3 regions of the Streptomyces sp. NEAU-YJ-81 genome follow, and region 3 is predicted to be linked to each of the others. Evidence: riboswitches for the same ligand, from Rfam matches in the RefSeq annotation. Region 3 holds a riboswitch; each other region holds the start of a gene.
What was found. A riboswitch is a leader RNA that binds a small molecule or an ion and turns the genes downstream of it on or off. The one in region 3 is predicted to bind cobalamin.
Positions count from the first base shown of each region.

Region 1: linked by a shared signal. The riboswitch ahead of J5X86_RS25665 (cobalamin biosynthesis protein) and the one ahead of J5X86_RS28270 ((2Fe-2S) ferredoxin domain-containing protein) in region 3 are both predicted to bind cobalamin.
Region 2: linked by a shared signal. The riboswitch ahead of metE (5-methyltetrahydropteroyltriglutamate--homocysteine S-methyltransferase) and the one ahead of J5X86_RS28270 ((2Fe-2S) ferredoxin domain-containing protein) in region 3 are both predicted to bind cobalamin.

Region 1 is NZ_JAGFNO010000012.1:224,851-228,114, forward strand. It holds gene J5X86_RS25660 (cobyric acid synthase) at 1-383, opposite strand, end outside; gene J5X86_RS25665 (cobalamin biosynthesis protein) at 380-1,363, opposite strand; cobalamin riboswitch at 1,538-1,691, opposite strand; gene J5X86_RS25670 (hypothetical protein) at 1,875-2,123, opposite strand; gene J5X86_RS25675 (inorganic phosphate transporter) at 2,137-3,264, opposite strand, start outside.
Region 2 is NZ_JAGFNO010000005.1:399,039-402,302, reverse strand. It holds gene J5X86_RS15440 (AraC family transcriptional regulator) at 1-839, shown strand, start outside; gene J5X86_RS15435 (hypothetical protein) at 986-1,195, shown strand; cobalamin riboswitch at 1,333-1,555, shown strand; gene metE (5-methyltetrahydropteroyltriglutamate--homocysteine S-methyltransferase) at 1,719-3,264, shown strand, end outside.
Region 3 is NZ_JAGFNO010000015.1:88,760-92,023, reverse strand. It holds gene J5X86_RS28275 (FAD-binding dehydrogenase) at 1-708, opposite strand, end outside; gene J5X86_RS28270 ((2Fe-2S) ferredoxin domain-containing protein) at 865-1,248, opposite strand; cobalamin riboswitch at 1,333-1,462, opposite strand; gene J5X86_RS28265 (NAD-binding protein) at 1,556-3,264, opposite strand, start outside.

The DNA of each region.
Region 1 (3,264 bases), on a different contig from region 3:
TGCGCCGCGGGCCCCGACCGCCCGAAGTACCCGCGCGCGCTCAGCTCGCCCACCGGCTTGCCCAGCAGCACCACTTGGCTGCTGCGGTCGCTGCCCGGCTTCAGCAGGACCGGGTTCATCAGCGCGCTCGGCTCGACGCGCGCGGCGGCGGCCTGCATGGCCTGCGCCCGCCCGATCTCCGCCCCCTCCCGGGTGACGAAGGAGTTGAGCGACATGTTCTGCGCCTTGAAGGGAGCCACGCTGACGCCCTTACGGGCGAGCCACCGGCAGATCCCGGCCGTCACCACGCTCTTGCCCGCGTCGGAGGTCGTGCCCGCGACGAGCAGCCCCCCGCCCCGCGCCCCGGAACCGTCCGTGCCGCCCGTACCGCGTATCCCGCTCATCCGCCGCCCCTTCCAGCGGCCCGGAGCCGCCCCGTCAACGCCCTCAGGACCGGCCGGGCCGCCACGGACACCCCGAGCGCCAGGACGCCGACGCGCCGCGACAGCCGTATCGCCCGCTCGATGTCGGCCGACTCCACCGGCCGCCCGCCGGAGTTGAGCACCGGCCGGTGCTCGACCCGGCCGCCGTACGTGAGGGTGCCGCCCAGCCGTACGCCGAGCGCGCCCGCGAACGACGCTTCCACGGGGCCCGCGTTGGGGCTCGGATGGTGCCGGCCGTCGCGCCGCCAGGCGCGCCGCGCACCGCGCGGATCGGGGCCCGCGAGTGTCGCCAGGGCCGCCGTAAGGCGCGCACCGGGCCAGCCGACCACATCGTCCAGACGGGCCGCCGCCCAGCCGAACCGCCGGTAGCGCGGCGACTTGTGGCCCACCATGGCGTCCAGGGTGTTGACGGCGCGGAAGCCGATGAGCCCCGGCACGCCGCCCACGGCCCCCCACACCAGCGCGCCCACGACGGCGTCGGAGGTGTTCTCGGCGACCGATTCGACGACCGCGCGGGCGATCTGCGGCCCGTCCAGCGCCTGCGGATCGCGCCCGCACAGATGCGGCAGCCGCTCCCGGGCGACCTCCAGGTCCCCCGCGGCCAGGGCGCCGCCGACGGCCCGTGCCTCACGGCCCAGCGTCGTACCGCCCAGCACGGCCCAGGTGGCGGCGGCGGTCAGCGCGACCTCCGCGCCACCGCGCCCGCCGAGGGCCCGTACGGCGCGGGTCAGCAGCGCGGCACCAGCGGCCGCGCCGCCCGCGCACAACGCGGTGTGCAGGGCCCCGTAACCGCGGTGGTCACGCCACAGCCGGCGCTCGGCGGCCGCGGCGGCGCGCCCGAACGCGGCGACCGGATGGCCGCGGCGCGGATCGCCCGTGGCGAGATCACCGAGGAAGCCGAGGGCCGCGCCGCACGCGAACGAGGCGTGATCGGCACGCATCCGTCAGGCCGCCGTCACGCCTCGGCGCGACGACATGTAACCAAAGGGGCCGGGTGGGCTGAAGAGGCCGGAAGAGCCAGTGGGGACAGAGGAGGCTGGCGGCGTGGCAGTGCCGGGCATGGCGGTATGTCCTCACTCAGGGTCCGCGCCCTGGTTCGACGTCACCGGCGGTGAAAGTCTCCTGGCTCCCGGATCCGCGCCCCTCCCGGTCTTCCAGCCCCGCGTACGAAAGCAACCGTACGGTCGAGCCGTGACCCCATACAGGCGATGGGAGAGTGCTCCCCGGTGACAGTGGCGGGACCGCGCCGGATTCTCACCGGCTTCCTCTCCTGCCGCCGTTTGGCTCGGGAAGTCCACCATGGGCCGCGAATGGCCGTCAACTCGCATATGACCCATGACGCCCGAGTGTGCCGAGCCCCACAGGCGCGGCCGCACACGAGGCGGCCGCCGGACGGTCGGCGCTGGTCAGCGCCACCATCCGGCGGCCGGTGGGTCGATGAGGACGCGAGCCTCAGGCGACGATCAGATAGATGCCGTACGCCACGGCCGCGGCGCACAGCGCGAAGCAGGTGTACGCCCCGGTGCGCGCGAGCGCGGAGGCGCCGACCGTGCCACCGGACACGGCGGCCGCGCCGCCCTGCTCCGGCGCCGCCTTACGGGACGTCCCGAGGATGCCCAGGGTGAAGACGCCCACCATGCCGACCGTCACCACGAGGCTGACGCCGAAGACCTGGCCGAGTGCCGCCCAGTCGATGCTCATGTTCCGTGGCTCCTTAGCGGGAGGTGCTGCTCGCGGCGGCGGGGGTGGGGGTCTGGTCGGGCGTGTGCTCGGCGATGCCGCCCTCGGGGGCGGTCTCCGCCGCGCTCTCGGGGGCGGAAGGCTTCGCACCCGCGGGCGGTGGGGCCACGGACCGCAGGGCGGCCGTGACGACGCCCACCGGCTCGTGTGCGCCGACCTCGTTGACGTTGGTGTGGTCCACGGGCTTGCGGCGCGACAGCGCCCAGATCGCCCCGCAGGCCAGGACGGCGAGCACGGCCACCGCCGTGACCCCCGCGTTCCCCTGGTCGGCCAGCAGCGCGGCGCCGCCCGCCACCAGGCCCGCGGCCGGGAGGGTCAGCACCCAGGCGAGCACCATGCGGCCGGCGGTCGACCAGCGCACCACCGCGCCCTTACGGCCGACACCCGCACCCATGACGGCGCCGGAGCAGACCTGGGTGGTGGACAGCGCGAAGCCGATGTGGGAGGAGGCCAGGATGACGGTCGCGGCGCCGGTCTGGGCGGCGAAGCCCTGCGGCGGCTGGATGTCGGTGATGCCCTTGCCCATGGTGCGGATGATGCGCCAGCCGCCCAGGTAGGTGCCGAGCGCGATGGCCAGGCCCGCCGAGACGATGACCCACAGCGGCGGGTCGGAGTCGGGTGCCACCACGCCCCCGGTGACCAGCGCCAGGGTGATCACGCCCATCGTCTTCTGGGCGTCGTTGGTGCCGTGGGCCAGGGAGACCAGGGCGGCCGAGGCGATCTGCCCCGCGCGGTAGCCCTTCGCGGTGTCCTCCGAAGAGCGGCCGCGGCCGAGCCGGTAGGTGAGCCGGGTGGCGGCCACCGTGGCGATGCCGGCCACGACCGGCGCGGCGACGGCGGGGATCAGGACCTTCATGACGATCGCGTCGCCGTTGACCCCGTCCAGGCCGACGGAGACCACGGTGGCGCCGATCAGGCCGCCGAACAGGGCGTGCGAGGAGCTGGAGGGGAGCCCGGCGAGCCAGGTCACCAGATTCCACAGGATCGCCCCGACCAGCCCCGCGAAGATCACTTCTGGTCGGATACCGGAGTCCTCGTCGATGATCCCGCCGGAGATGGTCTTGGCCACCTCCACGGACAGGAACGCGCCGACGAGATTGAG
Region 2 (3,264 bases), on a different contig from region 3:
GCCTCCAGCACGGCGCCCTGCCCGTCGTCGGCCCGCGCGTCCTGGACCACCATGTGGCGGTGGTCATCAGCGCGGGCCGCGGATGGTTCCGCGGCGTGGACGGCCGCCGCCGCACCGTCACCGCGCCCGCGCTGCTCTGGCTCACCCCCGGTGTCACCCACCACTACGCCCCGGACCCGGACACCGGATGGGACGAGGCGTTCGTCGACTTCACAGGACCGGCCACCGCCGCCTACGCCGACCTGGGCTATCTCGACGCGGACGGCCCCGTGGTCGCGCTCACCGACACCGCCACCGCCCGTACGGCCATCGGCCGGATCGCGCGCGCCGCGCGCCAGGGCAATCCGTTCCTGGAGGTCGAGACCGCGGCCGCCGTCCATGAACTCCTCGTCGCCCTCCGCCGCGTCCGCGCCGACACCGGCGCCGACGGACATCCGGTGCTCCAGGCCCTGGCCCGGGACGCCTTCCAGCCGCTCTCGGTGACCGAACACGCCGCCCGGCACGGCATGACACCGGCCGAACTGCGCACCGCGGTACGCCGCGGCGCGGGGTGCAGCCCCAAGGACTACCTCCTCGGCATCCGGCTGGGCCGCGCCAAGGAACTCCTCGTCGGCACCGAACTGCCGGTGGCCGCCATCGCCCGCCGCGTCGGCTACGACGACCCCGCCTACTTCAGCAGACTGTTCGCCCGCCGAGTGGGCACCGCACCGGTCCACTTCCGCGAGCAGCAGTGCCGCTCGGTCCCCGGCGGCTTCACCGACCGCATCCCCGACCCCAGCCGTCCACCGACGATCCCGCTGTCCGCGCCGGCGGACGACGGTCGGCGCGGCGGCGGATGACCGGACGCGCGCCTTGGGCCGGCCGGACGGCTGCGGGGGCGGCTTCCGCCATTGGAGGGACGGTGGGCCGCGATTGCCCTACCAAAGGGGCACCATGCATGCGAAGCCGGTCATATCCGGCGGCAGATTCTCAGCAAGGAGTTCCCATGCGTATCCGGACCGCCCTGTCCACGCTCGCTCTCACCGCCGCGTCCCTCGCCGTCGGCGCGGGCGGCGCCATCGCGGACGACGCGCCCGATGTCACCGTCAACAACTCCAGCAGCACGGCCTACCCCGGCGTGTGCGCCAGCAACCAGTTCTCCTTCGTCACCGTCCCGGTCAATCTGGCGGGCGGGTCGGACTCCGGCGCGTGCTGACCCCCTGAGCTCGCTGATGGACGGGGTGCGGCCGGTGCACGGCCCGGGCGGCACCGGCCGTACCCTCGGCCATCGCGTGTCCCAATTCACCATCCCGAATACCGGACCGCCCCCTGCACACCGCCGGACGGCCCCGTAGGCTGGCTGGTGTAGCTGGTTCGCCCCGTCCGCCAGGCGGGATGCGTCGTAAGAGGGAACCCGGTGGGAATCCGGGACTGCCCCGCAGCGGTGAGCGGGAACGACCGCCGTCATACGCACTGGGTCCGGTGAGAGGGCCTGGGAAGCGACGGCCACTAGGTGTCCTCCTCCAAGAGGACGCGCCCGTGAGTCCGAAGACCTGCCATCTGCCCGCGTACGGACGACTCGTGCGCGGACATCTCGGTGACCTCGAGGGCGGGTCGGCGTACATACCAGGCAGTTGGCCACGCTTTTGCCGCGCGAGGCCGAAAGCCCGGTGTGTCACCCTTCGCGCTCTCCTCCCGTCGCCGGGATCTCAGGGATTCATCTCGCGAAGGAGATCTCCGTGACACCGAAGTCCGCAGCCGCGGCGGCACGGGCCACCGTGTACGGCTACCCCCGCCAGGGCCCCAACCGGGAACTGAAGAAGGCGATCGAGGGCTACTGGAAGGGCCGCGTCACCGCCGACGCGCTCAGGGCCACCGCCGCCCAACTGCGCAGCACCACCTGGCGGCAGCTTGCCGGGGCGGGTATCGACGAAGTTCCCACGGGTGACTTCTCGTACTACGACCACGTGCTGGACACCACCGTCATGGTCGGGGCGATCCCCGACCGCCACCGGGACGCCGTCGCCGCCGACCCGCTCGACGGCTACTTCGCCATGGCGCGGGGCACGCAGGACGTCGCGCCGCTGGAGATGACCAAGTGGTTCGACACCAACTACCACTACCTGGTTCCGGAGCTGGGTCCGGACACGGTGTTCGCGGCCGACTCCGCCAAGCAGGTCGCGGAGCTGAAGGAAGCCCTCGGCCTCGGTCTGGCGGCGCGGCCGGTCCTGGTCGGGCCCGTCACCTACCTCCTGCTCGCCAAGCCCGCCCCCGGCGCGCCCGCGGACTTCGAGCCGCTTACCCTCCTGGACCGCCTGCTTCCGGTGTACGCCGAGGTCCTGGCCGATCTGCGGGCGGCGGGTGCCGAGTGGGTGCAGCTCGATGAGCCCGCCCTGGTCCAGGACCGCACACCGGCCGAGCTGAACGCCGCCGGCCGCGCCTACCGCGATCTCGGCGCCCTCACCGACCGCCCGAAGCTGCTGGTCGCCTCGTACTTCGACCGCGTCGGCGAGGCCCTGCCCGTACTGGCCAAGGCCCCGGTCGAGGGGCTGGCGCTGGACTTCACGGAGGCCGCAGCCGCGAATCTGGACGCGCTGGCCGCCGTCGGCGGGCTGCCCCGCAAGCGGCTGATCGCCGGTGTCGTCAACGGCCGCAACATCTGGGTCAACGATCTGGAGAAGTCCCTGGCCAGGCTCGGCACCCTGCTGGGCCTTGCCGACCGGGTCGATGTGGCCGCCTCCTGCTCGCTGCTGCATGTCCCCCTCGACGCGGCGGCCGAGCGGGACATCGAACCGCAGATCCTGCACTGGCTGGCCTTCGCCCGGCAGAAGACCACGGAGATCGTCACCCTCGCCAAGGGCCTGGCCCGCGGCACCGACACGATCACCGCCGAACTGGCCGCGAACCGGGCCACCCTCGCCTCCCGCGCCAACTCCCCCATCACCCGCGACCCGGCCGTCCGCGCCCGCACCGGCGCGGTCACCGAGGCCGACGCCCGCCGCTCCCAGCCGTACGCCGAACGCGCCGCGGCCCAGCGCGCCCACCTCCGCCTGCCGCTGCTGCCGACCACCACCATCGGCTCCTTCCCGCAGACCGGCGAACTGCGCACCGCCCGCGCCGACCTGCGCGGGGGCCGGATCGACACGGCCGGGTACGAGGAGCGCATCAAGGCCGAGATCCAGGAGGTGATCTCCTTCCAGGAGAAGACCGGCCTGGATGTGCTGGTGCACGGCGAGGCCGAGCGCAACGACATGGTCCAGTACTTCGCCGAGCAGCTCACCGGCT
Region 3 (3,264 bases):
GGTGACGGCACCGCCGGTGACCACCAGATCGTCCACCCGGTGCCGGAACTTGAAGGTCACCCGCCCGTCCTTCGCGGCGGCCCGCACCTTCTTCTCGAACGGCTCGACCACGGCCGGACCGGTGCCCCAGGTGACGTGGAAGCGCGGCACCGAGTTGCCGTGCCCGTCCGCGAGGCCGCCGCCGCGCTCGGCCCAGCCGACGATCGGGAACCACTGCACGCCGAGCCCGTGCAGCCAGGACCGCTTCTCCCCGGCCGCGAAGTCCACGTACGCCTCGGCCCATTTGCGGGCCCAGTAGTCCTGGCCGCCGGGATCGGAGACGCCGCGGTCGAAGCCGGCCGTGCCGAGCCAGTCCTGCCAGGCCAGTTCGTGGGAGTCCTTGATGCCCATCAACCGCTGTTCCTCGGAGTCGACGAAGAACAGGCCGCCGAAGGACCAGAACGCCTGGCCGCCGAGGTTGCTCTCGGGCTCCTGGTCGAGGAGGAGCACCTTGCGTCCCGCGGCCGTCAGTTCCGCCGTGGCGACCAGCCCGGCGAGCCCGCCGCCGACCACGATGGCGTCCGCTTCCGAGGACGCCCCGGAGGCGGCGAAGGCCGGACCCGCCGCCTGGGCGAGCGCGGCGCCGGCGAGCACACCGCCCGCCGCCGTCAGGGCGCGGCGGCGGCTGATCCCGGCAAGCGAGGCGGCATTCTCTGTGGAGTTCTCCATGGGCTGCCTTCCGGAAGGGGGTTCGGAGGGTGCGGGAGATGCGAAGGGGGTTGCCGCGACGGCAACGTGTTACCGACGGTAGCCCACAGGGTGCGGGGCCGCCAGACTCCTGCTCCCAATGAGCAACTCCCCGAAGCCGTAGGGCACTTCGGCCGGTCAGCGCCCGCCGGATGACGGCTCGGGCGAGGCGCGCCGCCGTGGCGAGAAGGCGTACAGATCGAGGATGTCGGGCAGCGGCGCCACGCCGGGGCCGCCCGCGGTGACCCAGGCCACGACGTCCTCTGTCGCCTCCGGGTCGTTGACCAGGCCGAGCCACACCGGCCTGCCCCCGGCGGCACGTCCGGCCGCCGACGGCTGCACCACGATCACATTGGCCTGATCGCAGACGTCCAGACACTCGGAAACGCGTACGGGCGCCTCCTCACCGAGCCGTGCGAGCTGTGCCGCATGGTCGATTCCGGTCACCTTGGGGCTGCCGCAACAGCAGTCCCGGCATACGGTCACCCGGCATGGCACCGGGTCGGTCGGCCTGACAGGCATGCCGCATCACCCTCCTCCGGGGAAGTCCGCCCCCCACGCGGCGGAGCCGCACATCGACACACCCCGTCGAGGAGGCGACCGCGTGAGTCTCCTGGCTCTCGGGTCGATGCTCGTCCCGGCCTTCCCACCCGCGCGTACGGGCAGTGACCTGTTCGGGATCCGCTCGCCGATCACAGTGGCGGCACCGCGCCGGATTCACACCGGCTTCCTCGTTCCGCCGTCGCCTTTGTCGCCCGGCATCATCGCATCCCGGGCACCGCCACACCACGTGGCCCCCGCTCCCGCGAGCGCCGTGGGCGGCTCGACGTCAGTTGCGGCGGGCCGCCGCCTCCGCGAGGATTTCGCCCAGGCCCTGGCGGGTGGCCGCCAGCACCACGCGGTCGTGCGGCCGCAGGACATAGCCGGGGTGCAGATCCCATACCAGGGAGGGCGCCTGGGTGGCGCCGTCGTAAGGAGGCGCCGCGGCGAGGTCGCGTTGCCGGTCGGCGGGTTCCGCCGCGTCCAGTGCGATCACCCGCCAGGCGCCCGGCGCGAACGCCTCGGCGACGGTACGCCCCTCCAGTTGCGGATGCCCGGCGACATGCAGGGCGGCGAAGAGCAGCACCCTGCGCTCGACCGGTATGGCGCCGAGGATCTGACGTCCCATCATCGCTCCGGCGAACGCCGGGGCCGCCAGGCTGGAGACGCTGCGGCTGCGGGTGAGGGCCCGCGGATGGGCCGCGCGCAGCGTGCGGTAGACGGCGGTGGCGAAGCGGTCGTCGTACAGGCGCAGCGCCACCCGCAGCCGGGGCTTGACCGAGCGGGCGTACAGCGTCGCCTCCAGGTTGGTGGTGTCGACGCTGGTCAGGGCGAGCAGGGAGCGTGCCCGCTGGATCTTGGCGGCCTCCAGGACGCCCTCCTGAGTGACATCACCGATCACCGTCGGCACTCCCAGCCTGCGGGCCAGCGGGATGCCGCGCGCCCCGGGGTCCTCTTCCACGCACACCACGGGGATGTCCATCTCCCGGAGTCTGGCCAGGACCCGGGTGCCGACCTTGCCGAGCCCGAGCAGCACGACGTGGCCGGAGAGGCCGCGCGGAGGGCGGCGCAGCGCGGAGGCGGTACGGAAGGTGCCCAGTGCCTCGAGCGCGGCGGCCACCAGGACGGGCAGCATGAGCAGTCCGGTCAGCCCGGACAGCAGTTGGAGGACCTTGCGTCCGGTGGGCTCGTCGAGCGCCGGGTCGTCGATGGCCAGCACGTCCAGCACCGTGAGGTAGGCGGCGCGGAGCAGACCGGCTCCGGTGAGCTGCCAGGAGGCGATGGTGAGGGCGAGCACGGCGATCGCCATTCCGGCGACGGACCAGCGCAGCCGGCGGGAGAACAGCGAGGCGAGGGGCAGTCTGCGGGTGCCGAGCCGCCGTGGCGGCAGCGGTGGGCCGGTGGCGGAGACGGCCTCGAGCACCACCGTGTCGCGTCCGGTGGCGGCGGCCACCTCCTCGTCTCCGGGCAGCAGCTTGGGACCTTCGTCCCCGCTGCTGTCGGAGCCCTCGCTGCCGCCGGGGTCGCTGGTGGTGGACGAGAGCAGGGCGAGGGTGCACAGCCCCGGGCGGGCCACCTCGTCGGGGCCGGGCGGGGTGCGCTCGGCCGCGCGCAGCAGCAGCCCGTCGGCCTGGAGCACTTTGCTGGTACCCGCGACGGCGGTGGCCGCCAGCGCGGGTGCCGCGGTGTCGGCGTCCGACAGTACGGTGGTGGTGGCGTCCAGCTCCGCCGCGTCCATCCCGGGATCGGCGACCCGCGCCGCCTCGTCGAGGAGTTCCTCCAGATGCTGGCCGAGCTTGCGGTTGTAGAGCCGGATCACCAGCCGCAGGCGGGGGTTGAGGCGGCGGGCGCGGAGGGCGGCGTGGATGTTGGCCTCGTCGTCGTCATGGACCAGGGCGAGCGCGGTCGCGTGCTCCGCACCCGCCTCGGTCAGCACCTCTTCGTCGAGCGCCGGGACCTCCATGACCCGCACTCCCCCATCCGGAGCGGGGTCGTCCG